DNA from 4 places in the Lysinibacillus sp. IITD104 genome. Region 1 is predicted to be linked to each of the others. Evidence: riboswitches for the same ligand, from Rfam matches in the RefSeq annotation. Region 1 holds a riboswitch; each other region holds the start of a gene.

What was found. A riboswitch is a leader RNA that binds a small molecule or an ion and turns the genes downstream of it on or off. The one in region 1 is predicted to bind cobalamin.
Region 2: it holds a riboswitch for cobalamin, as region 1 does, so the genes downstream of both, V1L66_RS12330 (hypothetical protein) here and cobT (nicotinate-nucleotide--dimethylbenzimidazole phosphoribosyltransferase) in region 1, are expected to answer to the same signal.
Region 3: it holds a riboswitch for cobalamin, as region 1 does, so the genes downstream of both, V1L66_RS02340 (hypothetical protein) here and cobT (nicotinate-nucleotide--dimethylbenzimidazole phosphoribosyltransferase) in region 1, are expected to answer to the same signal.
Region 4: it holds a riboswitch for cobalamin, as region 1 does, so the genes downstream of both, V1L66_RS12320 (ABC transporter substrate-binding protein) here and cobT (nicotinate-nucleotide--dimethylbenzimidazole phosphoribosyltransferase) in region 1, are expected to answer to the same signal.

What each region holds. Positions count from the first base shown of each region.
Region 1 covers NZ_JBAHYH020000001.1:3,308,467-3,316,207, forward strand. Annotated here, with positions in the region: gene V1L66_RS16950 (trimeric intracellular cation channel family protein) at 88-693, shown strand; gene cobT (nicotinate-nucleotide--dimethylbenzimidazole phosphoribosyltransferase) at 807-1,862, opposite strand; cobalamin riboswitch at 1,954-2,130, opposite strand; gene V1L66_RS16960 (ABC transporter ATP-binding protein) at 2,227-3,921, opposite strand; gene V1L66_RS16965 (hypothetical protein) at 3,961-5,223, opposite strand; gene V1L66_RS16970 (hypothetical protein) at 5,220-5,903, opposite strand; gene V1L66_RS16975 (ATP-binding cassette domain-containing protein) at 5,900-6,763, opposite strand; gene V1L66_RS16980 (radical SAM/SPASM domain-containing protein) at 6,747-7,741, opposite strand, start outside.
Region 2 covers NZ_JBAHYH020000001.1:2,431,216-2,438,956, forward strand. Annotated here, with positions in the region: gene V1L66_RS12325 (translation factor GTPase family protein) at 1-604, shown strand, start outside; gene V1L66_RS12330 (hypothetical protein) at 836-1,591, opposite strand; cobalamin riboswitch at 1,817-2,001, opposite strand; gene V1L66_RS12335 (hypothetical protein) at 2,123-5,317, opposite strand; gene V1L66_RS12340 (hypothetical protein) at 5,314-5,982, opposite strand; gene V1L66_RS12345 (hypothetical protein) at 5,936-7,345, opposite strand; gene V1L66_RS12350 (DUF2399 domain-containing protein) at 7,327-7,741, opposite strand, start outside.
Region 3 covers NZ_JBAHYH020000001.1:445,725-453,465, reverse strand. Annotated here, with positions in the region: gene V1L66_RS02360 (putative RNA methyltransferase) at 1-60, opposite strand, end outside; gene V1L66_RS02355 (MATE family efflux transporter) at 63-1,430, opposite strand; gene V1L66_RS02350 (tyrosine-protein phosphatase) at 1,567-2,334, opposite strand; gene V1L66_RS02345 (cobalamin-binding protein) at 2,477-3,427, opposite strand; gene V1L66_RS02340 (hypothetical protein) at 3,411-3,968, opposite strand; cobalamin riboswitch at 4,127-4,325, opposite strand; gene V1L66_RS02335 (glutathione peroxidase) at 4,450-4,995, opposite strand; gene V1L66_RS02330 (hypothetical protein) at 5,077-5,631, opposite strand; gene ytvI (sporulation integral membrane protein YtvI) at 5,722-6,780, shown strand; gene V1L66_RS02320 (NlpC/P60 family protein) at 6,937-7,741, opposite strand, start outside.
Region 4 covers NZ_JBAHYH020000001.1:2,423,215-2,430,955, reverse strand. Annotated here, with positions in the region: gene V1L66_RS12325 (translation factor GTPase family protein) at 1-1,074, opposite strand, end outside; cobalamin riboswitch at 1,257-1,444, shown strand; gene V1L66_RS12320 (ABC transporter substrate-binding protein) at 1,607-2,599, shown strand; gene V1L66_RS12315 (precorrin-3B methylase) at 2,651-3,328, shown strand; gene V1L66_RS12310 (S9 family peptidase) at 3,400-5,388, shown strand; gene V1L66_RS12305 (class I SAM-dependent rRNA methyltransferase) at 5,563-6,759, opposite strand; gene V1L66_RS12300 (alpha/beta hydrolase) at 6,821-7,738, opposite strand.

The DNA of each region.
Region 1 (7,741 bases):
TTTGGCTATTAAATTCATAGATTCTGTTACGTAAAATAGTCTTTTAACTTTAAAAAAGTTTATTTATTGATAGAAGGGGTGAAAGGGATGGCTTGGGAGGTTTTTAGTATCATAGGAACAATTGCCTTTGCTATTTCTGGGGCAATTATTGCCATGGAAGAAGAATACGATTTATTTGGTGTATATATACTTGGTATTGTCACTGCTTTTGGTGGAGGAGCCATTCGAAATTTACTCATCGGGCTACCTGTCACAACCCTATGGGGACAGGATATGATGTTTCAAATTGCGCTGGCTGCGATTACGATATTTTTTATTTTTCCGCATCATCTGATTCAACATTGGCATCGTTGGGGTAACTTCACAGATGCGATTGGCTTATCAGCGTTCGCTATTCAAGGCGCACTTTATGCTGTCAAGCTGGATATGCCTGTTAGTGCTGTGGTTGTAGCTGCTGTGTTAACAGGTTCAGGTGGTGGCATTGTACGTGATTTATTAGCTAGAAGAAAACCATTAGTTCTCCGTGATGAAGTTTATGGTGTTTGGGCAGCTCTTGCTGGACTACTAATCGGCTTCGAGGTTTTTACAGGGGACATTTTCCTTTATATTTTATTCGCGGTAATTACTGCGTTACGTATTCTTTCCTATACGATGAAGTGGCGCTTGCCATTACGTAAGTTAAATCGTGCATAAATACTATTCAGCCAATGACCAAAAATTAAGTCATTGGCTGTTTTATTTTTTGGCTAATAATAATCTTTTATGAGTTTCATTCCTTATATGATTGAAGAAGACATTAACTTAGCTTATCTTTTTAACAACTGCATTGCTTCTTCTAATGTCACCATGTTTTTCATCATTGAACAAGCTGCATCTAAAATAGGAAAGGCTAAGGCTGCTCCAGAACCTTCGCCTAAACGCATATTCATGTGCAACATCGGTTCAATACCTAGTAATGCAGCGGCAATTTTTGCCCCTGGCTCCTCTGAAGCATGGGAAGGAATAATATAATCGATTACTTTTGGTTCGAGCTTATAAGCAATGAGGGCAGCTATAGTCGAAATAAATCCATCAATAACCACTGGTTTACGATGAACTGCAGCCCCAAGAATAATACCTGTCATCGCCCCTATCTCTAATCCTCCTACCTTAGCCAGAACATCAATAGCATCTTTTGGATTAGGCTTATTTAAGGTAATTGCTTTTTCAATAATCGCCGCTTTATAGGCAATGCCTCCTTGGCCAACTCCTGCCCCAAACCCTGTTACTTCTATAGGGTCACATCCAGTCAGAACAGCTAATATCGCAGCACTTGGTGTTGTATTGCCAATACCCATTTCCCCTGTACCTAGTACATCAGCACCTTGTATGATTTCCTCAGTGGCCACACGGATTCCTACTTCTATCGATTGAATGGCTTCTTGTTTGGACATAGCTGGACCTTGTGCCATGTTATCTGTACCGTATTTGATTTTATGAATAATGACACCAGCATCAAGTGGAATATCTGCTTTTACCCCAACATCTACTGTGACCACCTTTGCATTGGTAATGCCCGCAATCGCACAAACGCCTGTCCCCCCCTTAGGAAAATTTAATGTTTGAAAGACTGTAACATCTTGCGGATTCGTGGTTACACCTTCCTCACATACACCATGATCTGCAGCACAAACAATCATCACCTTTTTGTCAACCGTCGGATATAATTGTCCTGTTACACCAGAGAGCTGTACGGCAAGTGATTCTAGTTTACCCAAGCTACCTGGGGGCTTACAAAGCGCATCAATCCGCTTTCTAGCTTGCTCCATACCTTTCATATCAACCCCTTGAATGTTTTCAATCGTGTCTTGTAATAATGGCATAATTATTTCTCCTCTCGTTCTCATTAAGACAAAATAAAAAGTCTGTAGTTTATTGTCATAACAAATAAACTACAGACTTTTCCATCATCTATATCTTCTAAAGCAAATAGGCAGGTCTCCTGGCTCAAGTTCAACATCTCATAGTACCTTCCCAGCAATTCGCTAGTGGCATACACTATGAAACTTCCTTATACAGTGGCGGGTCCGCTAAAGCTTTTCACTTTATTCCCTATTCTCCCTAGTGGGCACCTATTGCTTTTATGTAATTATGTTAAATCTACTTTACAACTTTTTTAGTGTCAATAGATAAAAATTTTTTGAGTGTTAACTTAGTACCACCACCTATTCTAACAATATAGGCTTATCAAGAACCTGTCACAACAAATGAATCCCTCTCGTTCACCTGATTCCTATCAACTTCAAATATTTTATCTGCTTCATTTATTAAAACAGGGTGATGAGTAACCAATATAACAGTCTTTTGTTTTTCTTTATTTAAATATAAAAGTAATGATTCTATATTTATTTGGTTGTCTTTATCAAGCGCAGAAGTAATCTCGTCAAACAAATAGATATCCGCATCTCTTAGAAGCGATCTTGCTATTGAAAGTCTTTGCTGTTGCCCAGTAGATAATTCAAGCCCATTATGCCCTATAAGCGTTTCAAATTTATAGTCTAACGTTTCTATATATGAATAAATGTTAACCATTTTACAAATTTGAATTAATTCTTCGTCTGTTGCATCCGGCTTTGCTAATAACAAATTTTCCCTTATTGTCCCTGTCATTATAAAATGCTCTTGCGTTACCAAACATACCCTTTTTCTATAAACATCAATAGGAATATATCTAATATTCTGATTGGATAGAAATATTTCACCCTGATAATTAATGTATAAACCTGATAATATATTCAATAATGTCGATTTACCTGATCCGCTTTCTCCCTTAATCAATACAATTTTCTTCAAAGGTATTTGGAAATTTATATTTTCTAAAACAGGAGAAAATGCATTAGTATAGGTAAAGCTTACATTCCGTAATACTATTTTATCTTTATTAAAATGATGCGATGAATTTACATAGTCTGGTACTTCTAATTTCCTTAGCTGATATTTATTGTCTTCCATTAAGTTTTTCACTCTATTTACAGACACAATTGCTTCTTGTAAAAATGAATTTAGTTGGGAAAATCTTAAAAATGACTGACTAAAGTTATTGGCATAGGTTGTGAATGCTATTAATACTCCTAACGTGAGGCTTCCTTTATAAATAAAGTAGGCACCTATAATAAGGATAATCAAATAACTTGTAAAGTTTATTAATTCTATTATTGATCCTGATTTTATGCTTAAACGCATTTTATCAAGAGTATTTTTGTATAATAAGGTAATTTTCTTTTGATAGTTATCTATGGCGTTTATCTCATTATTAAATATCTTAAATAATTTAAATGATGACAGTAATTCTCCCAGATAGGTTAAATAAGAATCTAAATCTTTTTTGATGGCAGTATCCATCATCCTTATTTTTTTTCCATAATATTTAAAAATGATAAGTGCTAAAGGACAAGCTATGAATAAAATACTAGCTAAAATAAAATTTAGATTGATCAATATTATTAACACAATTATTATACTGATAAAGTCTACAACAATATTTAAAAACTCTGATACTACTTCAGAAAATGCCTTTGTATCATTTTCTATTTTATTCATCAGTTCACCTTTTGCTTTTAATTGATACTCATCCATGTCCATAGCCATAATTCTTTTTATTATCTTTAATTTAATATCCATTTGTAGATAGCAGGCAAATTTCGTTAAATAATATTTTTGGATTACTTTAAAAAATAAATTAAACAGAAACAAAAAAGCCATAAACACTATAATGAGGAATGCTGAATTGAGATCTTTTACTGTTATAGAATCAATAAATTTACCAAATAAAAGGGGGTGTACTATACTTAAAATCATTGAAATACCCATCAAAATATTTACTTGAAATAATTTTGCTTTGTATGGCTTTGTATACTTAAATACCTCACCTAATATTTTCATGAAATAATACTCTATCTCCCTGATTTAGTTAAGGTTTTCTTATAACCTTTTGATATACAGATAAGCATTTTTCGGCTCTTCCTGTAATATATGTAGAAACTTTTCCATATACGGATCTTTTTCATTACTAATGAGCAAGTTTTCTACTGACTTCTTTTTCGCCTCACTAAAGAGCATGCTTTTGTTGGTGTATATAACCTTTTGCTCGATCGTTCTTTTTAAAACCTCATAGCAATTAGTTTGTTCCTTGGTTTCCCACTGTTCGCCCATTAATGTATTTATCATGTCTTCCGTAATATTATAGCCATAGTTAAATTCAAAAAATTTATTAGAATACGGGCGTATTTCAATGATGTCGCCAGAGCTACTAATAATATTTTCTAAACTATTGTTATCTGGAAGGCTAAAAACTCTCGTTATTTTCAGCGTGTGATACGGAATGTTGTGGACACCGAAGCTCTCCATTATTTGAGTAATGTCTTTATAAACATTCGCATAATTCTCCACTTTTTCTATACTCACACCTTTATATTGGACAGTTAGCCCGTTATATTGATAATTTTGATAAGGTTTATTTAACAGCTCCTCTTCTTTATATCCATTATAAAAATGTAAGCTTAATAGAACGAAAAGCATCATACTGGTCATAATTCCAGCAACCCTCTTTTCCGTTTTATTTTTGGCCCTCCTGCTGAATAAAATCGCGCACGATATAGAACACAAACAAATGGATAAAACACCTATAACATTTAAATAATGAATGAAATCTGGATACATAAAGTTAAGAGTAGGAGCTATATATTGAATCGATTCTAGTCTATAACCATGCATTAACATTAGTAAAAAATAAATGATGACAATTAAAATTATAGACACGGCTTGATTTTTAAAAATTGTTGCCATTAAAAATGGAATGGATATAGTAAATAGCTGAAAAACAAAAACGATAAGTAGAATTTTATATATTGGTGTCTCTACATATACAAACTTTACAAAACCAACTAATAACATAATGGCAGGGGTGGTCAGAATAAAGCTGAAAACCCATTGCCATAATAAAAGCTTTCCATTTGATATTGGGGAAATCATTAAAATTTTCTCTACATGATATCTTTGATGCAAAGTTATAATTTGAATCGTTAATACACTTGAGAAAATCCCATATAAAGGAATCAATGCTTGCGCATCACTGACTGTAAAGAAGTACTGAGAGATACATAATAGAATGACGATAGCATAATAAGTCAACAAATAATCACTTCGTAAGACCACTTTCGACCAAAATAAAAAGATATCTCTCATTTGTCATTCACCCTTCTTTTAAATAGCAACACATTTCCAAACATAAATAGTATGCCAATACTTAGAAAAATACCTCTCTTTACATTAAATAGCAGATCAGTCATTTGATGTTGTATATAATCAGGATTAAACCATATAGAAAAATAAGGAGAATTTAAATAAATACTGAATACCAAATATACTATTAGTAAAATGTGTAGATATACAGTACGTTTCAAATAAAAGGAAATGAAAAAGCTAAAGGTAATGCTGTAGAAAATAGAAAGGAAGACTTGAAACAATGTAATTAATAAAATGCTAATAGGAATTTTATTTGCATAAAAAATAAAAAAAATTACATAGAAGAAAAATAGATAAACTGAAACAAAAAGAAGAACTGCTACGATTTTTCCAACTATATACATCGCTCTATTTGTCAATTTTAGTAGGATGACTGCTCTTTCAAATGATTGAAGATACCCTTTCCAAACATATGAAACCATACTCGGAATTAAAATAAGTAAAAATACCATTTGTAACTGAAGTGTTCCATACCATTTCTCAATAATCGTTTCCTGAGTGTCTAAGTTATTCATTATAATTGGAAGAACCAACATTATAAGTATAAGAAAGACGGAAATAGCTCTACTCTTTATGAGTCTTTTTAATTCAAAGTTTATTAAAAAAGGTAATTCTCTCATACGGTTAACTCTTTTCTATTTATATAAATATATGCATCCTCTAAAGTAGGCTCTGTCGATATACTTCCTTGTAACGGATTATCTGCAATGTAACGAATCTCAATACTGCTGCCTTTATCTTGTAAAGATACAAATAAATCCACATGAGGTATTTCATCATCTAAAATATTATAAAGCCATACCTTCCCTCGAACTTTATTAATAAGGTCTATTGTACTACCGAAGTAATTCACTTTTCCTTTTTGTAGCACCATCAAATTTTTACATGTAGAAGCAATATCCTGTACAATATGTGTTGAAAGCAGAATGATTTTATCGCGACTAATCCGAGTAATTAAATTTCGAAAGGAAATGCGCTCATGAGGATCTAAACCTACTGTTGGTTCATCAATAAGTATTATTTTGGGATTACCAATTAAAGCTTGAGCAATGCCAAATCTTTGTTTCATACCACCCGAAAGTTCTTGAATATATTTTTTTTGTTCGCTTAATAGCCCCACCTCTTGAAGTCTTAAGTGTATTTCCTGTTTTCGGCTTTCGCTATTATTCATTCCTTTTAATTTACATAAATAATCAAATGACTCTTCTAAAGTAACCTTTGGAAAAAAATCAAACTTCTGGGGAAGATAACCCAAAATTTCACAAACCTTAAGTGGTTCTTTTTTTACGTTTAGCCCTGCAACTTCAATTTCTCCGTCATCAAATGGAAGTAATGTAGAGATTATTTCCATCAATGTTGTTTTTCCTGCTCCGTTTTCCCCTAATAAACCAAATACACCATTATGAATTTCTAAGGAGACATTATCTAGTACCTTTATATTTTTATAAATTTTTGTTAAATTTTTAATTTTGATTTCCATTTTTAACAAACTCTCTTGTATTTTTCTTTTCTAATAATAATTCTCTTTGTTCATCTGATAAACGTAAATATAAATGCAAGGTAGCTTCTAATTGCTTTTGTGTTAAAATGCAATAATGTAAAGGGGGTGTCGTTACTTTACCTGTTGATTCTAAATTTTCATGGTGACACCCACCCCCACATAAATTTTTTGCCCAGCATTTGTTACAATTTAATCTATTTGAAACATGTGCTTCTTCTAAAAATTTTGACCTAGCAATTGAATAGGTTCCTTCAAAAATATTTCCTTGTTTATACTCTTTATTATTGACAAAACGATGACAAGGATATAAATCACCATTAATATCAACTGCTAAAAAATTAACCTCTGCACCACAAAAATATGTTGATTCGTGTCCAATATGAATACGTTCTAAATTCTTCATTATATTATTGAGTTTGACTGCTTTAGAATATTCTTTTCTATTAACTAAATACTCGAAATAATAAATTAATTCATTATAACTTTTAGACAATTCAATGAATTGATCTTCTGTAAACATCTGCATAGCTGGGGCAGCATATATACTTCTAAAATTCAAATCGAATAAATGCTCATATATATTTACCAAATCAACATTATTCGGAGTAATGGTTGCCCTTACTCCCAATTGTCTTTGCTCCCTTAATTCTTTTGTTCTATTTAAAATAACATCATAACTTCCCTTTTTATTTCCATAAAAGCGATTTATGTCATGCTCGCTTTTAGTCCCATCAACACTTACTTGAACAGCGATGTTATTGTCTAAAATAAATTTTGTGATTTCTTTATTTATTAGCGTTCCATTACATGTCATACTAAAGCCTATTTTTTTATTATGTAATTTTACTTTGTGATTTGCATATTCTACTACTTGCTTAATTACTGGAAAATTTAATAAAGGTTCACCCCCAAAAAATACAATGGATAGATCATCACGATCACCTGACTGTTCTAGCA
Region 2 (7,741 bases), 880 kb from region 1:
CAATGCCTGTCATGCCGATCATTTATCCATAGGCAATCAGCGCCTTGTTGAAAAGCACCTGTTTGAGCGTGACCATCATGGGCTACTGACAGGCTTCCCTGTAACAGATATTCATTTTACACTTCTAACAGGTCGCGGGCACAACGAGCATACATCAGGGGGAGATTTCCGTGAAGCCAGTTTCCGTGCTCTGCGCCAGGGGCTGGAGCAGGCACAAAATGTACTACTAGAACCCTATTATCGCTTTAAAATGAAGGCTTCAAACGACTATATCGGCCGTATGATGACTGATATTCAGCAAGCAGCAGGCACATTCGATGACCCGATTTTATCTGAAACGGATGTTATCCTAACAGGTCGTGCGCCTGTTGCCACTTTAATGAGCTACAGTGCAACCTTTGCCGCCTATACAAATGGGAAGGGTGCACTCACACTCCAATTTGATGGCTATGATGTGTGCCATAATACAGAGGAGGTGATTGCACAGATTGGCTATGATAAAAATGCCGACCCTGAGTATAGTTCCTCCAGTATCTTTTGTGCAAAGGGCAAAGGATATACGGTTCCGTGGCAAGAAGCACAGGCAGCCATGCACTGCCTGTAAAATGGGGTGATTTGGTTCGCGTGAAGGCTTTGCTTGCTTTCGCGGGTATTCATCGCTCGAGCGCGGGTATTTCACTTGCTTCCGCGAGTATTAGTCGCTCTAGCGCGGGTATTTCACTTGCTTCCGCGGGTATTCATCGCTCTAGCGCGGGTATTTCTTGGTTGGGCGTAAATATATCTCTACCCTGCAATAAAATGATTACAAGCCCTCCAAAAATGGAGGGCTTGTTTTTTATAGTGCACCGACAGCTTTCTTTGTTGGTTTGTCCATCAAATAAGCGGGTTCCACTACCACGTAGTCATGCTTGTTCGTAAAATCAATCAGTACCTTTCCTGGTCGACTTTTTAATAGTTGGAGATGGTCAATTAATTGCAGTAAAAGCTCGTGACCGTTGCCACGTGGATGCCAGTTGAAATGATAATCATTTAACGCTTGCACCGCTTCAATAAATTGGGCATATTCCTGCTGCACAAATGCAATGAGTTTGTCATGATGAGATGCTAAATCATATAAATATGTTTCGTAAAAGCGCATGACAATCGAGCATAATAAGTCATTGACACGAGCGGCACTTAAAACAGGCTTTGGCTCCAATGATAGACGGTCGAGGTTGGGCTTTGCGCGTGTAGAATCAATGCGCGTAATTAAGTGATACGCTTCTCCGTTGACCTCATAGACAATCGGATTGGTCGGCATGTACATCATAAAACTATTCGTCTTTGTTTTGAGTTCATCTGCTATGGCTGCTTTCGCTAAAAGATGACCGTCCACATCCCCATTTTGTATCCAAATAATTTCTTTATTATATAAGATTTGCTCAAAGAAGCGATCGTTGCGTATCAGCTTCGTTGCTAATAATTGATCGATTAGCGATTCGACCACCATTCTTGTTTTTGCTTTCTTGGCAACTTCTGTGCGTGGTTGCTTACAAATGTTCAGATCTTCATAAGGCGTTTCCAACGTTGTCGTTCCATGAATATTTGTCATACGTGCATCCCCTTTGCGTACATATTTTCAAAACAAAAAGGACTCCCTACTTTTGAGGAAATCCTTCATTTTATCTTCTTTCATCACACAATGCCAAACAAACCCTAAGTATGTGTGAACGAGTTCGATTGTGAACCCTTTCATTTACTATGGGCGTTTGACGTACTGTGACGAACAGAGCATTCTGTTTTGTCAACATGCCACCTCCTATTCCTCGTAGGTTTATGGTGTGTACTCGTAACAGGCAGGTATCCTGACTCATGGTCATTGCTTCTTTTCTCCTTCCCATCATTTGACAGTGGATACTGAAAAGTCGCTCACATTTACAGTTGCGGGACAGTGTCGGATTCGCACCGACTTCCCTTTTAAGCAAATTGCACGCAATTTACACCTATTACTACACGCTATTCAGTTGGTAAGGAAACGAGAGTACCTCGTATTCCTATTAAAGTATTAAATTAATTGTAAAGGAGTGCCATTTAGAAGTCAATTCTTGCTCGTTTAAACACTATTTCATTCATCGAAATGGTCCTACACCTTTTGGAAACCAACAATCCTACTTTGTGGAATAGATGAATTATGTTCAATGATAAATACCTTGGAAAAATGGTCGTAATAGGTTTTATCATGAGCTTTTGGAGATAAAATAATTAACTTTCGATTTAACTCTTTTGCATATAAATGAAATACTTTGTCCTTGCGTTCATCATCTAGTGCGCTATCAAATTCATCAAGTACGATATAGCTTGGGGCAATCGAGAGGTTTTGCAATAAAGCTAAGGCAAAGAGGAGCGAGCTTAACGATTCCTCCCCTCCTGAGACACCTTTACCTACTTTGCCATTTCGTGCTTTTAAGCTAACATCCTCCATAGTACCCTGATGACCGATTTTACGAGCTTTCACATAAAGCAAGTATTTAATGCGCCCTGCCTTCTCTTCTATTCTTTCTTTTTCGATATGTCCCTCAAAATGAAAAATATCCATATACTTTTGGAACAACATATTAATCTTTGTTAAATACATATTAATGGTCGTTTCTAGTTTATCTTCTAAATCTGCTGCAAAACCCGCATTTTGCTCAAGAAGTATTTCAGCACTTGCTAATTCTGCATTTTTACGCTCAAAATCTTCTTTCATTTTTTCAAAATTTACTTCAGCATGAATATTGACCTTTTCTAGGCGTGCCGCTTCGAATGCTGCAGCTTTTTCTGCATTACCATGAATTAACCTTGCCTCAGACCATTTAATGGAGATGGATTCATCAACAACACATGCTTCGACAGGTAAAATATGCTCTAATTCCTGTAGTTTTATTACTAGACTTGCTTGGCTAGCCTCTAATTGTTCGATTTTTTCTTGCGCTCTCGCTGTACGTAGCCGACAGTTTGTTAGATTACTATTTATTAATTCAAGCTCTGATTCATGATTTTGTATTAGTAATTTTAGTTGACGTTTATCATTGGACAGCTCCTCCAATTGCTCTGTCCATTGCTGATGCTCTCTTTTGGAATCATTAATGGTTTTGCGTAATTCTTTTAATGTTTGTTCCATTTGCTGTAACTGGACTTGTTGCTCTGCCACTGCCCCTAGCTCCTCATAAATGCGGCATTCCTTCTCTAGCAATTGCAGCTCTTGAAAATGTGCTGCCTGATGTTTTCTAACTGTTTCCCGCTGTGCTTCCATTTCCACTTGCTCATCATAAATTGCTAACAATTGCTCTGTTAAAGCTTTCAGTTGACTTTCATAGGCATGCAGTTCGCTTTCCTTCAATAGCGTACTTTCAGCCTGTTGAATTTTTCGCAAGTCTCCATGCAATTGGTTAATTTGCTTGATATTATGATCATACTGAGCATTTAACTGTACTTGACGCTCTTGCAGGTTGTTTAAGTTACTCGCCTGGTCTTGTAAGGTTTGTTGAATAGCTGCATCACTTAGAATAAATTGCAGTTGTTCCTGTGCGCCTCTAGCACCACGTTCATCTATAAGCGTACCTGCCTCAATTCGAGGCGTCGAAGTGAAAAATTGCTCGATCCACCACAATGCTTTATTGGCATAGTTTTGTAGTTGCTCAGATAGTCCGCTACGCATTTGTAATCCTAAATGAGGGATATTGTCAATCATACGATTCGGTATAAGCTGCTTTAATGAAACATAATACAAATCATTCAGTGGCTTATAGCTCACCGCATTATAAAAAATAGCGTATTTAATCGCTTCAATACTTGACTCTAACTTTAAAGGCGCACTTGGTGTCAACGAAATTAAATCACGTAATGTATATGCCTCTATACCTTGTCTATGCAAGTCTTCTAGTCCTTGTTGTTGACGAGCAGATCTTACTTTATTTTGTTGTAGCTGCTGGATGATTTTCTGCTTCTCTTGGATGGCGGAAGATAATAACTGTTTTTCCTTTAAAAATTGATGTTGCTGGAGATTTGCAGCATCTAGTTGACTTAAAATAAAACGGCTACTTTGATATAAATGGACGATCTTACGTGCTTCCACTAGATCCTTTTTCAGGTTTTCGAAATGTATCGTCACTCGTGCGCTTTCACTATTCAAAAGTCGTTCGTTATCTCTTAATTGTTGTTCTTTTGTTTTTAGTTGCTTATCTTGCTCTTCAACTTGTTTTAGTAGAATCGCTGTTGCTTTTTGTTTTTCCCAGGTTGTTTGTTCATCGAAACGTAGTCGCTTTGCTTTATCGGAAATTGATTCTAGCTGTGCAGAAAGCTCACTATATCGCCCTAGTAGTGTTTTTTCCTGCTGTACTTCCTCATTTAATAAGGTCTTTGTCTCAATAATTTGTGCTTCAACCTGTTCGCACTCATTCACTACTTGAATTAAATGTTGACCTGTACGCTCCTTTTCGTGCAACAGTAATTTTTGCTTTGTCCCTATTTGTGCTTCTTCTTCCTGCAATTGCTGAAGAATAGCTTGTGTATCAGAGCATTCATTTGAATATTTTTGCAGTAGAACATTTGTATATGTATAATACAGACGACCGTTTTCCAGAATACGTTTTTTATTATTTAAAAAGGCGTTGAGATCATTTTCTGCAATGGTTAGATTATGTTCAGCTGTTTTTACAATGGACGATAAATGGATGATTTCTTGTTTAGCTTCTCTAATTCCTTCTAATGCCGCTTCCCATTCTTTTTGCATATCAGCAATATGAAACATATTACTAAATTGACGAAATCTTTCCTCAGGGTTCATGGCGGCAAATTGGTTCACCTCTTGCTGATACCAAATTAAATGATACAAATCTGGATCAATTTTATATTTAATTTGTAAATCTTCTTTGTAAGCTCCGAAATTCCGTCCTGCTATATTGCCAGAAGTATAAGATGTTATGTTCGTTAACGTATCTTCTGAATCTCCTGTTGTTATACGATACTCTTTTTGCAAGGCACCATTTTTCACAGCTTGTTGTACAATTAATTCAAATGCAATAAATGGCGGCGCATCAATGCGGGTCATGCCTTCATTTTTAAACACTAACGATAATTTCGCATACCATGCTTCATTTGCTTGTAAATTACTCGAGCGTAGCCCTTCAATATCTACTTTTGCAGAATATAATATAGCCCCTATGCAAAACGTTAATGTTGACTTTCCGACACCATTTGGACCTGTTATTAATACATGTTCATCGGCTTCACCTAGTATCACCCTTGTTGGTGGATAGTCACGTACACCCTGTATTTTCAACACGTAAGGAATCATTCTTTGTCCTCCTCCACATGTAAGTTATAACGGTTAAAAAATTTCATCACTTCTTCTTTATTCAACTTTGTTTCTTGTGCAAATTCAACTGTACGACGTAAAAAAGATTCGGAGAATAAATGAACACCTATTGTTGTTAATTGATATGCCTCTTCTGAAGATGCTTCATAATCTTCAACAGCTCCCACCTTTTTTAATTGGTCGATATTACTTTTCATTCTTCTATTAGCATTTAAAGACTCATGGCCAAAATCAACTAAAATTTGATGTACTAATGTAAATTCATGGCCTAATACTTCTTGCTGGTAAAACATATAGAGTAAAATCGCCAATGCTTCACTACTCAATGTAGATTTTGCATTTTTCGCTGTGATTCGCATCATGACAACAACACGATCTCGCCTCTCATCATAAATAATTTTGAAATAGCGATTTAAAGCTCCATTTACACGGTCTATAAAGGATTGCAAAGCATTGTCGTCATTTTTTATACCTAATAATTTTTCTAACTCCTTCCGACGCAAACCATAATTCGCTCCCTTAATAGAGGCAGATGATGAAAACAGTAATTGCATAAAAGCCAATTCTTCCTCTGTCGTTAAATAGCCTTTTAGATGATCAATCATCGCTAAAGAGCTTATATATGGTATATCGTTTGTCGTCATCATTAATCCACTCCCATTCTTTTTCAAAGTTTGCCGTCTCCGCTTTAGGTGACCTGTCTATTTTTTTACTGCTCGTTAAAGCAGAAACAGCGAGCATTGATAAAACGGCATCATGCCATTTGTTCGAGCTAGCTTGCACGATTAATTCCTCTATTTCACTCTCTCCATGGTCATCTAAGTAACTTTCTATTTTCGTTGTATCGATTTGGGCCTTTGTCATTTGCCAAGCAGCTTGATCAAACATTTCTTCAATGGAATCTCCCACCATTTCTACTTCTCTGTATTCTGGCTCCTCCCGGTCAATGATATCGCCCTCACGTTTTGGCTCATAGGTGGCTAAATAATGGATAGCATCATTAATATCTTGATGTCCTATAGGTGCAGCAAACTTTACCGGCATCCACATGCCATCAAATGTTTCTTCTTCATATTGATTTTGTTCCATAAAGCTAAAGATATCATGTGCTGTCGGGATATTACTATGCAAGGGTGGGTTATACATCGCCAAGATGAAATTTCGTATTTTTTCAGGGGAAATAGCCTCTTCCATCGGTGTTAATTGCATCGTAACGAAACGCACATATTTAGTTAATACGCTTAAACTTAATGTTGTGCCCTTTGTAATGGCTGCCGTTCCACGGTGCATCAAGTCACTCATTACAAGACTTTCCTCTATCGTTTGGAATTGTGCTAAACGCTCCGTCATTTTTTCCTCTAGCCCCAACATTAACTGATTGATTTTTTCTAGTTGTGGCAAGGCATTGCGATCAGCCAAAAATTCAAGCTGTCTATTTTCTAATTGCTCAACGGCTTGCTCTACATTATAAATCATCGACGCAATTTTATTTCCACCTGAAATGCCTTTATCATCATAGGCTGCACTAATTTCTGCATCACGTCTTGCCTGAAATAGTGAACGGCCAATATCATCTTGTAAATAATAAGCAAGTGCATCATTTCCCATACGAATTAAGCCATCCATCATACGCTTGCCTCTGTCCATTAATTTAATTTGCCGCGTCTGCTTTACAACCCAATTATTGCGTTCTAAAATATGGAGCACACGTTGAATGTACTGAAGCGTCGGTGGCTCAGAGTCATTCTCATATGTATGGCGGTAGCGATAATAAAGCGTATCTTCATGATCAATCGGATCTCCAATACCTAAAGATGCCGTATTTAATAATTGAATAATATTTAAAAAGCGGATAATTTCCATTGGTGAATCATACATTTTTTCCGTGCTTAAGTCTTTTAAGACAGCTGACAGAGAAGCTAAATCTCGCATTGATTTCATAAATTCAGCTGAAAAATAATCACTGTGAAAAATCGAAATGGGTGCATTTACATCCACATTTTCCATTCGTTCACTCCTCCCAATTGTTGCTCTTGCTCATGACGATTTTCATGCTGAAGCCACTGCTCGTAAGTTTCAATATCCGTAAAAATTTGCGAATCTCGTCCAATAATTTTAAAGGGACAAGGAAGAAGCTGAATAGCTTTTTTAGCAATCGTTAGTCCTGCCTCATCATAATCCGTCCAAATCAGTACTTGTTGTATGGAACTTTTAAGCAACTGTTTGATAAATTGCTTATGAGCGGATCGAATTTGCCCATCCAAACAAAGCACAAATGAATGGCTTTCTCGTAGAAATTCACTTTCCGTTGCCATACGTGTTAAAATAGCCCTATTTTCCACAAGCCATAGTGTCGTGTTGGAAGTTGTAAATGTCGTTTGTAACACTGTATTATCTGTTGTT
Region 3 (7,741 bases), 2.9 Mb from region 1:
AAGGGTGATATGTTGATCCATTAATGCTGCCCCGATAGCACGTTTCGATAATGCGCCCATTTCTATGCCTCCTTCTTGTCGTTCGGTGATACAAGAGCATAACGCTCCCATTTACGACTTTTCCATCTAAAGTATACAATAATCGCCCGCACCCATTCATCTGCTGAAATGGCTAGCCATACTCCGACCAAGCCCCAATCCAACACAAATACAAATAAATAGCCAAGCGGCAGACTCATGCAAACCATCGATAGGAAACCAATTTTCACTGGGAATCTAGCATCCCCAGAAGCGCGTAAAGAGTTAATGACAACGATATTCATCGTGCGACCAGTCTCTAGTAATATACTTAGAGCTAACACGGACGCTCCAATTTTAATGACCTCTGGATTATCAGTAAAAACCTGCATGAGGGGCTTACGGAAAATCGTAACGAATGCGACCATAATTATCGTAAAAACAAATGCTGCTCGAACACTTTTCCATAGCTGATGATACGCCTCATCTTGCTCGCCTGCACCCACATGACGACCAATAATAATGGCTGTTCCTGTACCAATGGCTATCGCAAATAAATACGTAAACATCGAAATATTCATAGCATACTGTCGTGCTGCTAGCGTTTCTGCTCCTAAGTAAGTCGCATAATATAAAAAGATGATTTGACAAAATTGATAAAGCACCTGCTCAAACGCAGATGGTAAACCAATGTTTAGTATTTTTCTTACATATTCCTTTGAATACTCAAAATAATATTGTAACTTTACGCGTACTTCCATTACCTGATATAGCAACCAGAAAAATACTAGTACGGCTAGTCCGCGACTAATGACTGAGGAAATAGCCGCTCCTTTCACACCAAGCTCTGGTAAACCTAAATTCCCAAAAATAAGACCGTAGTTTAGCACAACATGTAAGACGTTCATGCCAAGTGAAACGTACATAGTTTGTTTTGTCCAACCATGTACACGAATAATTGCAGCAAGTGCATTAATAATAGCCTGCAGGAAAATAAAACTCCCAATGATGACTAAGTAACTTTGTGCATAGTGGAGTACTTCTCCCTGCAGGTTCATCATTGTCATTAAATGTCTCGCAAAGAAGAAAAATAAAATACTCATTAAAAGCCCAACGACCAAATTCATCGTGACCGCTAACGCCGAGATTTTCGCCGCCTCAAAAAAGCGTCTGGAACCTAAATACTGTGAAACAACAATAGATGCACCATTGCCCACTACTTCCAGTATTAAGATGGCAATATGGATATATTGATTGGCTGCACCTACTCCTGATACAGCATTATCTGATAAAGCACTGAGCATAAAAGTATCGGCTAGTCCCATCAACATAAATAGAAAAACTTCTAAGAAGATCGGCCATGTTAAATGGAATAGACTTAACTTATTTGTCTCTTTAATTGTGTCTGCCAATACTTTCACTTCTCCTATATTTTCTTAAAAATCTATTGTATCTTATCACAAATATTTTGACTGTAAAGAGATTTATAGGAAGACAGCGCTTCCACATAAAAAAACCCCTCTCACATAGGAGTGAAGGGGCACATTTTTAAATTAAGCAATAGGATTGCAATTGCTCTCGTTTTTCAATTGTTAGGCCAAATTCCTGCTCTAAAAACCCAGCCTTTGAACCATAGCGACCATCCATAGCATCCAGTGCTGCTTGTAAATAGTCTTCACGGGCGGACATTAAAGCATAAAATTGCTGTAGTTCTTGCTCATTATACTGATGCTGAATAGCCTGAGCCATTCTTTCCACCATTGGACGTAAATACATATTGGTATCTAAATAGTCCTCCATGATAGTCTCCTCAGGTACATCTAAAGCTAGTAAAATAAGAGCTCCCCCAATACCAGTTCGGTCCTTACCAACTGCGCAATGGTGAACAAGACCTAGATTATCAGGATTTTGAATCGTTTGCATTAACTCTTTAAATGAAGGATTGTTAAAAGGCATTTGTGCATAAAAATCCCGGAACATATCAGGGCTTACCGCTTTATAAAAATCTCTACCCTCAGCATTCGTAGGCATTTCAAAAGCATGCTTACCCTTCGCTGGGATTTGAATATATTGAGCATTCGAGAACACTGGGTTAGGATTATGATATGCCTCATTGTTATCGCGATAATCAAAAATAGTTTTAATCCCTAGCGTTTCAAATAGTTCTTTATCCGCCAGTGTCATTTTCCCAAGGGCCGCTGATCGGTAAAATAATCCGTTCTTTACCCTACGTCCATCCCTTGTCTTATATCCACCCATGTCTCGGAAATTATAGACTGCCTCAAATGGAATCACCTTTGTCTCTAATTGTTCCAATCACTACACCTCCTAAAATTATCGAGCATACTTACTTTTATTCTAAAGAACAAACTACATTAATTCCAATTTTCACGCTAGGTAATAATTAAAACACAAAAAATACTAGCTGAAAGGCTTACAGCTAGCATGGAATAATATTTTATTTAAATAACTCTGGATATACAGCTTTCGCTACTAATTCTACAGCTTCACCAATACGTGGACCAGGTCGATTAGAGATATCTGTATCAAGAGACAACACCGCTTTGTTTTGAATAGCTGTCACTGTATTCCAACCATCTCGTCCAAGAATTTCCCCTATAGGATCTTCTGTATAGTTTACTGTCGTTAAAATAACATCTGGATTTTTTGCAATAACATCTTCCTCATTCACTTTTGCCCAGCTAGTCAGGTCAGAAAAAACATTATTAACATTAGCTGCATCCAATATTTCTTGTTGGAAAGTACTAGAGCCTGCTGTATAAATGTCTGGCTTAGGGCTAACCTCTAAATAAACATTTTTTGGCGTTTTTACGTCCTTCACCTTCGTTTGGACTTCAGCAATTTTCGCTTTAATCTCTTCGTTTAATTTATTTCCTTTATCCGCAACATCCATCACTGCAGCAATTTGTTCGATATCTCCATAAACATCTTCGAAAGTAGTCGCAGATTGAATAACAAACACTTTAATTCCTGCATCCTCAAGCGGCTTTAGTGCATCCTTATCACCGATTGTATAAGCAATGACAACATCTGGCTTTAACGCTATAATTCTTTCACTGTTAAAATTCATAGTATCAGAGACACGTTCAATTTTTTGTGCTTCCTCTGGGTAAGTATCGTACTCAGTTGCCCCCACAATTTTATCGCCAACACCTAAAGCAAACAAAATTTCAGTATTACTCGGTTGTAATGATACGACTGTTTTCGGTACTTCATTAAACTCTATTTCCACTCCACGATCATCTGTCACTTTATAGCTTGTTTTCTCTTCTTGTTGTATATCCTGTGAAGCTTCTTTATTTGTTGTATCTTCAGCCGTGCCACAGCCTGCTAATACCAGTGCAAGTAAGAGCACTGATAGCCATTGGAAATTAAATACTTTCTTCATTGTTATTCTCCTTTTTCTTTTTCATTGGGTAAGATTTACTAATAAATGGTATTTCAGCTATTCCTGCTTGCTGATTCATAAACACAGCCATAACAAAACATACATTAGCTAATAAGCCAAGGTAATCGAAAAGAATAGCAGGAACCTCTCGTTCTTCTGATACTTTGTGTAAGATACGATATGATTTTTTCGCTTCACTGCGGCAAAGATGTAGAGCAGCAGCGGCCTCTGTTCCTTGTGGTAAAACAAAACTTTGAATCTCTTCCTTCACATGGCGAACGTAAAAATCATACCGCTCACTTAACCAAGATAAATCCTCTTCAGTTACTGCTAATTTCCCACGAACTGAGCCATTTACATGATAAGCCATAGGTAAAATAAGCAATAAATCCTCAGCAACAACTTGAACATCCTCTTTTTTTACTGCAGCTAATGCAACTCCTAAATGTGTTGTAAGGCTATCTGTTCGAATTTCAAAATCTACCGTTGAAGCTTTCTCACGCATAAATGGATAACAAGAATAACGGGCATCTTTTTTCACTTGCTTCCCCCCTACTTTCTATAATGAAAAATTCTTACTTGAAAGGCATAAAAAAATCGCTCCTTTTGCAAAGGAACGACAAAAATAACATAATAAGTACCATCAAACTGGACATAGCCTATGTATTTGCCGTATATCCTCCTAGCTTCCGAGAAGTTTTTATACGTTCAAATAAAGGTCGGTCTCCTGGCTTGTACAGTTCATCACATGAAACAAATGAGTTATAAAGTACCTTCCCATCTTCTTTGAGACAGTGGTAAATCTTTATATTGGCTGTACTTACAGTTGCGGAAACAGCTCCGGTTTTTCACCGGATTCCCGATTATGCTAACTAGCACCTTTATTCTGCAAGAATATTTCATTTGTAAAGCAGTTTATCATATATGATTCAGAAAAAATAGCTATACTTAGAATGGATAACTTTAAAATTACAGCAATATTGCTACTTTAAGAGAAGAATTAAAACTGTTTAATAAGTTTACTACAATAGTGTTTCAATTGCTTGTTCAATATCAAGCTGTGAATCTGTTGGTTCAAAGCGAGCAACGGTTTTACCATTAGCATCTACTAGAAATTTTGTAAAGTTCCAGCGAATATTACGACCATCTAAAAAGCTTGGAGCAAGTTGAACTATTGCTTCTGCCAGCATTTTCTCCTGCATACTTGCCTTCCCAAATTCGCGGTAATCCGCTTCATGCTTTAAATAATTAAAGAGTGGATGTGTTGCCTCTCCATTTACCTGTACAAGCTCAAAAATCGGGAATGTGACTCCATAGTTTACCTTGCATAGATGCTTTGTTTCCTCTCCATCTTCAGGATTTTGATGACCAAATTGATCACAAGGGAATCCAAGAACTACAAAATTCTCTTTTCCATATTTATCATACATTTTCTGTAAGTCTTCAAATTGATATGTAAATCGGCATTGGTTTGCCGTGTTAACAATTAACATTGTTTTTCCACGATATGTTTCCATCGATAAAATTTCACCATTAGGCTTTCGTATTAGATAATTATAAATGCTCATGCCATAACCTCTTTTTTTCATTCATTATAGTTGACTATTCTACAGTTCATCAAAGAATTTGCACAAAAAAACACCATCTCGCTACTTTGAACGGATGGCTGACTTATACTTCTTTTTATATTTAGCATCTTGTTCCTCATTAATTAAACGATGGGCAATGTCTAATAATTTCGAGTCATTCGTTTGATCATATAGCTTTTTAAATGACATAATAATATCCTGGCGAATAAGAGATGGCTGTTTTTCATCTATACATGTTTGAAATCTTTTAGCTAGATACGACACAACCAAATCTCTTTGTACCTGACCCGCTTGTCCAATTTTCCAAATTGCTTGTAATGCATGCCTCGCTGTAGCAGATTGATCATCGTAAGTCACAGCCCAAATCTTTAAAAAATCCTCCAAGACCCTTTCTTCTGGATCACTTTTTGCAGCTAAAGCACATAAAATTTGTGCAGCACGTGCACGAGAATAACCATTATTGTATGTAAGTGCTTTTATTAGCTGTTCCCAAACTGCATATGTCCAATCTACAGGTTCCTGCATAATTTTCATTAATTCCTCGTAAGATTCATATTGAATATCGCGATCATGCTCTGTTAGATTACTAAAAAGTTGCAAAATCTCTTTTTCCATAATTTATCCCTACCTTTATTGTTTCAGAACGTAATAAAACTTGATTTATGGTACACTTAACTTAATTTTTTTCGCAAAGAAGGTGAGTTTATGAATAAATTTCATGCTAGGAAATTGATTTTTCGGTTGATTGTGATTTTATCACTACTTATAGCTGCCTATTTTGTTATCCCCGTATCCATGCCTTTAATACTTGCTGGGATTAGTGCATTTTTCTTAGAACCAATTGTCATGTTCTTTAAACGGAAATGGAAAATGTCACGGAAAATAGCAGTTGCTTTTATTTACATAGTGAGTGTTTTTGTTATTTCTATTATTTGCTATCTTTCCATTACACAAATTATGACGCAAATAATTTTACTGTCTAAGCAAGCTCCTTATTATATTTCCAAGCTATCAGATATGTGGCTTCATATGCAAGAAAATATTTCTAAATACACAGAAGACTTTCCACCTGAAGTAAGTGCTTCGCTTCAAAAAACCACAATGGATTTCATAAAGAAAGTTGAAGAATCCTTTTTAAGCTTCTTTAATTATAGCAAAGTTTCTGCCTTCTTTTCAGAGATACCCAGCCTATTTATCAGTCTTCTCGTTTATATGATTGCGCTATTTCTATTTATGCTTGATTTGCCTAAGTTAAAGCAAATCACTTATAAATATTTAAAGCCCAATACAGCAAAGAAAATAAAAATTATTTTAAATCGCCTAAAAGATGCTACATTTGGCTATATGAAGGCTCACTTATTTGTAAGCTTTATTATTGGAGGCGTCACACTCATTGGACTGCTGTTAATCCAACCGAAATACGCAGTAACAATGACGATTATTATCTGGTTAATAGATATTGTACCATTCCTAGGCTCTATCATTATTCTAGCGCCCTGGGGACTCTACCACCTGTTAATGGGAAACACCTCTATAGCTGTAAAATTATTCATCTTAGCTGCTATTTTACTTATTATTCGTCGAGTAGTCGAGCCTAAATTAATGGGAGACCATATCGGTTTATCTACTTTGCCAACATTAATTTCCATGTTCATAGGTCTACAGTTATTTGGTATTATCGGTTTACTTGTCGGCCCATTCGTTATTATTTTCTTTATTGCCTTGAAAGAGACAGGTGTCATCAAAGTAAATTTTAAAATTTGATATTAATCTAGCTTACTAGAAAAATCTCTCTTCCAGGATAGAAGTAGCAGTCTTGTTTCTTTTGAAAGAAAAGCAAAATAAAAAGGTCATCTTTGTATATTTTTATCTACAAAGATGACCTTTTTCTTATGTCAACCGTCTATATAATAGTGAGGCCTATTGAATACGTCCGAAGCCTACTAAGTATTGATTCCACCAATCAAGTGATTCAATTACGACACCATTGTTTTGAGCATCGATCATTGTGTTGTTACCTAAATAAATACCTACGTGTGCTACCCCTGAACCATAGCTGAAGAATACTAAATCCCCAACACGTGCTTCACCTGCTGAAATGCGTTGTGTTGCTAGATATTGCTGTGATGCTGTACGAGGTAAAGAAACACCCGCTTGCTTATATGACCATTGTACAAGACCTGAACAGTCAAAACCTGTTGATGGGTTGCTACCACCCCAAACATAAGGACGTCCTAGGAATTGTTTAGCCGTTGAAATGGCATCTCCTGAAGAAACAGTACCAGCTCCTGACCCAACAATAATTTTTTGTGGTTCGCCTCCACCATTATTTTGAGTTGCTTGTATAACTGGTGTAGCTGCTTGAAGTGCACGTAAACGAGCTGCCTCTTCTTCAGCTGCTTTACGCTCTGCCTCTAAACGTTCTTCTTCTTGTTTCGTTGCAATTTCAGCTTTTAGTGCAAGTGATTTCGCTTCGTTCTCAGCTTTCTTCACTTCCATTTCGCTTTCTTTTTGCTGAAGCTCTTGGAATTGTTTTTGAAGTTCCTTTTGCTTTTCATCTAATGTAGCTTTTTGTTGCTCTAAGCTTGCTTTATCTGCTTCCTGTTGATCCACTAATTCTTGGTCAGCATCCATTAATGTTTTTACCGCTACGACACGATCCATTAAATCTGCAAAGCTTTTTGCCTCAAGAACTACGTTTAAATAAACACCTACAGTGTTGTCT
Region 4 (7,741 bases), 890 kb from region 1:
TTCTTCTGCTTCGAGTAAACGGAAAATCTGTAGCACTTCCTTGATATGTTGATCACCCTCATATTGAACCTTTGCCTGTAAGGTTGGGACAAGCTCATAGGGCTGTGATAGCATCGTTGTACCGATTCGATCCCCAATGTTTGCCTGGCTCAGTCCTTTGACAGCGAAAATTTCTCCTGCCTCTACCTGTTGAACGGTCTCAAAGCGACTGCCGTTATAAAGGCGAATTTCGGTCACTTTTTCTGTTACTTCGTCAAATGAAAATTCATCTCGTACATGCAACGAGCCCTTGGTTGCCTTCATAAAGGTTAAACGCTGGTGCCCATCATGACGAATCTTAAAAACCTCGCCCTCAAACGGGGCATCCTTGTCAAAATGGGAAGCCGTTAACAGCGGGAGCTGGTCAAGAAATTCCTGAATGCCCTCATCCTTTAAGGCCGAGCCAGCAAAGCAAGGGAAGGCACCTTCATTTTTAATCATTTCCTTTAATTGAGCAAGACACTGTTCATGCTCCAATGACTCATTTAGAAAGGCATCAAGCAATTTTTCATCGCGCTCCGCCAGCCATTCCATAATATTATTTGATACATAGTCTGCTCGCAGTGGCTCATCGATGAACAATACATGCTGAGAGCAATCTTTGCGAAGCTGTCTGATGACAGCCTCCATATTGGCACCCTCACGATCCATTTTATTGATAAAGAAGAAGGTAGGGACATGGTATTGACGTAAAAGTTGCCACACTGTTTCTGTATGGCCTTGTATCCCTTCGACAGCGCTAATGATAATAATGGCATAATCCATCACACGAATAGCACGCTCCATCTCAGGGGAGAAATCGACATGCCCTGGCGTATCAATCAATGTGTATGTATCATCGCCAATATTCATGCGCCCTTGCTCGGCAAATATCGTAATGCCTCGTCTGCGCTCTAGCTCATGATGATCAAGAAAGGTATCCTGATGATCAACACGCCCCCGTGCTTGAATACTATTTGTATGAAAAAGTACTTGCTCAGAGAAGGTCGTTTTTCCTGCATCCACGTGCGCAAGTACACCGATTGTTTTGTACATAGGAAATCCTCGTTTCTATAGATTGCTATCTTTTTATTGTAACAGAATACTAGCTCCTTTATTTCTTGTAAAATAGTTCGTCTTTATGTCGAAATAGTGCTAATATAATGATGATTATACTTTTACCATCATACTACTGATTGCGCGACAAATTTTCTTCTGCTAGTCTATCAATAGTATTGAACATTATAGAACGTATTGGTGCAAATGGCATTTGTCATTTGCTTAAAAGGGAAATCGGTGCAATTCCGATGCTGTCCCGCAACTGTAAATGGGGAGTCTATACAGCATGCCACTGTAGTGAAACTATGGGAAGGCGTATAGATGATGAACCTAAGCCAGGATACCTGCCAATATGTATTTTTTGACTAAGAACCACGAGGATGGGGATAGTGATATAGGTAATGATACCGTTATTTCACTATGCTACTCTCTTGGCGACAAGAGGGTTTTTTTATGCCCTTCCAACTACCTTAGTAGTAAAGAAGTCTCTGATTTCTTTCTATATTTTAACAGCAAAGGAGAAAAGGACATGAAGAAATGGAAAAGTATATGGCTGATGATGATCATTGCCTTGGTCGCTGTTTTAGGGGCTTGTAACGCAAAGGACAAAACGGAATCAGCTGCACAAGGTGAAAAGGTTGAGCCATCTGAGGCGGCAGCAGCAGTAACCATTGAAAATAATGACACAACTCAAACATATACGGAAGCACCAACAAAAGCGATTAGCTTAAATCAACATGTGACAGAAATTATGTTAGCACTTGGTTTAGAGGATTCTATGGTAGGGACAGCTTACTTAGATGATAAAATCTATGAACCACTGCAAGAGGCATACGATAAGGTCCCTGTTCTTTCCGATCAATACCCAACGAAGGAGCAAGTCATCGATGCCGAGGCAGATTTCCTATATGCGGGCTGGAAAAGTGGCTTCGGGGAAAAGGGTGTTGGCACACCAGAAGAGCTTGAAGAATTAGGTATCCATACGTATTTACATACGGCTTCCAACATGACAAAGCCAACATTAGAGGATATTTTTACCGATATTCGTAATATCGCGAAGATTTTCCGTATTGAGGATCGTGGTGAAGCTTTAATTGAGCAGATGACGAAAGATGTAGAGGCAGTACAAGCTAAATTACCAAAAGATAGCGAAAAATTACGGATTCTTGTGTTTGATAGCGGTGAAAAGGATGTATTTACAGCGGGTCAAAACTTTATGAATGAGCTAGTGACAATCGCGGGTGGACAAAATATCTTTGGTGATGTGGAATCAGGCTGGACAACTGTGTCGAAGGAAGATGCAGTGGACCGCAATCCAGAGGTAGTTGTCGTAATTGATTACGGTGAAACAACGGCAGAACAAAAGATCCAATTCTTAAAAAATGATCCAGCATTGAAGGAGATGGAAGCTGTTAAAAATGAGCGTTTTGTTATCCTGCCACTTTCAGCAGCATCTGAAGGGGTTCGTGCGGCAGAGGCGATTGAAATTTTAGCAAAGGGCTTCTATCCTGAAAACTTTTAATCCATTCGAGCTAGCGTTTTGCTAGCTCCTTTTTCATAAGGAGCGATAAGAATGAACGCATTTCAAAAAAATGTACCAGATCAAACATTTGAAACATTAAACCGTCATGGTGAATTCACACGTCTTGCAGTCAGCCCTGGCATTATTAATAAGCATTATACGCCTGCGCAATTTCAAAAAATAGCCGAAATTGCAGGCGAAAAGGGTGCGATAAAGTATTCGGCCTCCTACAGTATTCTCGTATCCATTCCAATAAGTGATGCGTCAGAAGCGATACAAGCCTTACAGGAAGCGGGTCTTTATGTGGTGCCCTCAGGTCCTATCATTGCCATGAGGGCCTGTGATTTTTGTGATGGTGAGAAAATGGAGGCTGCCCCGATAACCGAACAGCTCTATCATGCCATGGTGGGGATGACGGTACCTGCAAGAGTCCGAGTCAATATTAATGGCTGTGCATCAGCTTGCTACAATGCAGTCTATGATGATATTGGGCTCGTTTACCAACAAGAAAGCTTTGATGTCTATTTAGGGGCAGTACCGATGGGAGCAAAGGCACAGGCTGGCAATTTATTCGCTAAGAGGGTAGACGTCACACAAATTGAAGATGTTTTACTGCACCTGATAAACCTTTATAAGGAGCATGCTCGCCCAAATGAACCCTTCTATAAATTTTACCGCAGAACAAAGTCCGCAGAATATTGGGAACTAGTAAAAAATTCGATTAAATAGCAGGAATATTACTTAGGGTGTCGAAGTATTGTAGTAAGGCACAGAATATTACAATACAAAGGAGCAAGAACATGACATCGAAACAAGGGATTCAACCAGAAGATCTTTATCACTTAAAATCAGTAGCAGATCCACAGCTTTCACCAGATGGGACAGAGGTAGTTTATGTAGAGACTCGTATGGACGAGAAGAAAAACGACTATATATCGAATTTGTTTTACATAAACTTGAAGGACAAAACACCACAGCAATGGACATTTGGTGAAGATAGAACGAGTTCCCCTGTTTGGTCACCAGATGGCAGTCAAATTGCATTTTTGTCAACGAGAACAGGTAAGTCGCAAATTTATGTTCTTTCGAAAGCAGGTGGAGAGGCAAAACAGGTGACACATTGTAAAAATGGAGCGACCTCCCCTGTCTGGTCACCATGTGGCAAGAAAATTGCTTTTTCAGTCGTGCTAGGGAAAGATGAAACCATCCTAGATAAAGCGGAGGATGAGAAGAAAAAGGATAAAGAACTAAAGCCACTAGAAATCGAGAAAATGAAACACAAATCGGATGCTGGTGGATTTATTGATATGGAGCAGTTTACCCATATTGCCATTGTCAATGTGGCATCAGGAGAGCTAGAACAAGTGACAGAAGGCAAAGAGTACTGCCATCTGGGTACTTGGTCGCCAGATGGCAAATACCTTACGTACTTAGCAGATAAAGCGGAGGATTTAGATTTCTCATTTAATGTGGATATCTATTTATTGGAGTTAGAATCTAAGCAGAGTCACAAGCTAACAGAAGGTTCGGGTGCTTATTACCAAACAGCTTGGTCTCCGAATAGTCGCTATCTTTCTTTTGTAGGTGGAGAACGTGAATTTGAAAATGCCACACAAGCAAAGCTTTGGATTTATGACATGGAGCAAAAACTACTAAACTGTGTAACAAGTGAATTTGATGCGCCTGTTGGTGATTATGTCATCGGTGATTTCCTGCAAGGTGTAGCGTCACCACGTGTGCAATGGATGAATGATAATCATAGCTTCTACTTCCAAGTCACAGATCACGGCAATGCGGCGATTTATTACGGAAATGTAGATGGCGAAATTTACCCAGCTATCCATGATGATCAATATGTCTATGGCTTCTCACTTGATGCGCAAAATGATCAGGCTATTGCGGCTATTAGCACAACGACCAATCCAGGCGATCTGTTTTATGTGAACCTAAAAACAGGTGACAAAGAACAGTTGACGTCCATTAATGAAGATTTTTTAAAAACCAAAACATTAGCTGTTCCCGAGAGTATCGAATTTGAAGGTGCAGAAGGCTGGAAGGTCAATGGCTGGATTATGAGGCCAGTTGGCTATGAAGCAGGGAAGAAATATCCTCTCATTCTTGAAATCCATGGTGGTCCGCATGCAATGTATGGCAATACCTACTTTAATGAATTCCAAATCCTTGCTGCACAAGGCTTTGCAGTGCTTTATACTAATCCGCGTGGTAGTCATGGCTATGGCCAAAAATTTGTGGATGCAGTACGTGGCGATTATGGTGGTAATGATTATGCGGACTTAATGGCAGCGGTAGACTACGCTCTGGAGCACTATGATTTTATTGATCAAGATCGTCTAGGTGTAACTGGTGGAAGCTACGGTGGTTTTATGACCAACTGGATTGTGGGCCATACAAATCGCTTTAAAGCAGCTGTGACGCAGCGCTCCATTTCGAACTGGATTAGCTTTGCTGGTGTCAGTGATATCGGCTATTATTTTACAGACTGGCAAATTCAAGCAGGACTCGATGATATAGAGAAGCTATGGCATCATTCGCCACTGAAGTATGTAGACAAAGTGGAGACACCATTATTGATTTTACATGGTGAAAAAGACTATCGTTGTCCAATTGAGCAGGCAGAGCAATTGTTTATCGCCTTAAAATATCGTAAAAAACAAACAAAATTCGTGCGTTTCCCTGAGGCGAATCATGAACTTTCAAGAAGTGGAAAGCCTACATTACGAATTAATCGACTTGAATATATCCGTGATTGGTTTGTGAAATATCTATAATCGGGTGGCCTAAGAAGAGAACATCTTCTTAGGCTACTTTTAATAGAAAGGCTCTGTTTGTTTATAACGTTTCAATCTTTTGGAACCTTTATTGTAGAGGTACCGAACCTCCTTAGGTAGAATCAACTTTTCCTTACATAAAAAGAATCACACCTTGGTGTGATTCTCGATTGGTTAGTCGATTTTCTGGATGAACACGACCTTCAGATAATTAAATTCAGGGTATTCACGTGGTACACGGAAATCCTTCGGTAAACCGTATTCCTCGACAATTTTATAGCGTGTACGAGTCTCTTTAAAGGCTTGGTCAATAAAGCCTTTGAACTTTTTCATGCCAAAGCTGGCATTATTTGTGGAAGCCACAATGATGCCGTTTTTAGCGGTAATGGCAATCGTGTCCTTTAGTAATTTAGGGTAGTCCTTTGCCGTTGAAAAGGTCATTTGCTTCGTACGTGCAAAGCTAGGTGGGTCTAATACGACAAGGTCAAACTGTAAAGCATGGCGCTGTGCATATTTAAAATAATGGAAGACATCCATGACTTTTATATCCTGTGCCTCATAATCAATATGATTGACACTAAATTGCTCAATCGTTTTGGCTAAACTACGCTTTGCCACATCTACACTCGTTGTCTTGATGGCTCCTCCTAGAGCGGCTGCCACAGAAAATGCTCCTGTATAGGAAAACGTATTCAGCATGTCTGTGTTGTTGGCATAACGCTCTCGAATAGCCAATCGTACCTCACGTTGATCGAGGAAAATCCCTGTCATGGCGCCATCGTTTAAATGCACCGCATAGGTCATACCATTTTCCTTCACCATAATAGGAAATTCTCCTGGCGTGCCCATTACAAAATCATCTTGCTCGATATATTGTCCTTTGCTATCAAAGCGTTTTTTCTCATAAATCGCTTGGTAGTCTACTGTCTCAGCAAGCGCCTCATACACCACTTCTTTAAATGAGTAAATGCCCTCACTATACCAGCTTACCATGTAGTAGCTGTTAAAAAAATCAATCGTAAGACCGCCGATGCCATCTCCTTCACCATTAAAAACACGAAAGGCTGTTGTGTTTTCATTGCTAAAAAATGCAGCACGATTGTCGATGGCTTTTTTGAATTTTTTTATAAAAAAAGCTTTATCAATTGTTTCATTCGCATCGGTCGTTAGCACCCAGCCAATCCCTTTGTTTTGGATGCCGTAGTAACCTGTTCCAATAAAACGGTTATGATGATCCATGAGCCTGAGGAGTGTTCCTTGCTCAGCAGGTAAACGTCGTGCATCAACCGCATCCTTTGAAATAAGTGGGTAGCCCTTTTTTAATTGATCAGAAAAGGGCTGTTGTATTTGTAGTGCCATTGTTTGTGTCATAGTGTCATCCTTTAAAAACGTTTTGCTCTATTATCGCACTGTTTGAGCGGGATAGCCAAACTTATTTCAGGAATTGCGCAATTTTTGTCACGGTTTCAATCGTTGCGTCTTCAAAATAATTCATTTTACTGAAATAGCTATGGATTAATCCTGGCATTGTGATATGTTCGACTGTCACACCTGCAGCCGATAACTTTTGTGCATAACTTAGACCCTCATCAAAGAGAACATCTGCCTCTGCGGCTAAAATGAGCGTTTTTGGCATTTTACGGACATCCTCTAGCTGAAGGGGGGATACAAGCGGATTGGTGAAGTTTGCTTCCTCTGTATAGTGATGAGAGAACCACTGCATGGCTTGTGTATCTAAGCCATAATTTTCACCATATGCTAGATAAGATACTGTTGAAAAATCAACATTTGTAACGGGATAGATCAGTGCTTGAGCTTGTAGTGTTGGACCTTCCCGTGTAGTAGCTAAGTGCGCAACGACTGTAGCCAAATTTCCACCTGCACTATCCCCAGCAACCGACAATCGACTTGCATCTCCACCTAAGGCTTCAATATGGTCATGTACCCACACTAGGCTATCGTAGGCATCATATAAGGGCGTTGGGAAGGGATATTCAGGTGCTAAGCGGTAATCCACTGATACCACAATTGCCTGTGCCTGATCTGCTAATAGCTGACAGCCTGCATCGACAGATTCTAGATTGCCATAAACCCAGCCTCCACCATGGTAATAAACAATAACAGGTAAAGTTTTGCCGAGGACGGGCGTATAAAGCCGTACTGTAATTTGCGCTCCATCTCGCACCGTAATGTTGTAATTCTCAATGGATGCTAGCTTCGGTTTGTGCACGGATTGCCATTGCGTAACCGTCCGCATGGCTCTCGCTTCCTGCGCTGTAACTTTGTAATAAGGTGTAGCAGTACGCTGAGCTTCTAGATAATGAACAGCTTCTTTTCTTAAAGTTGTCATCTT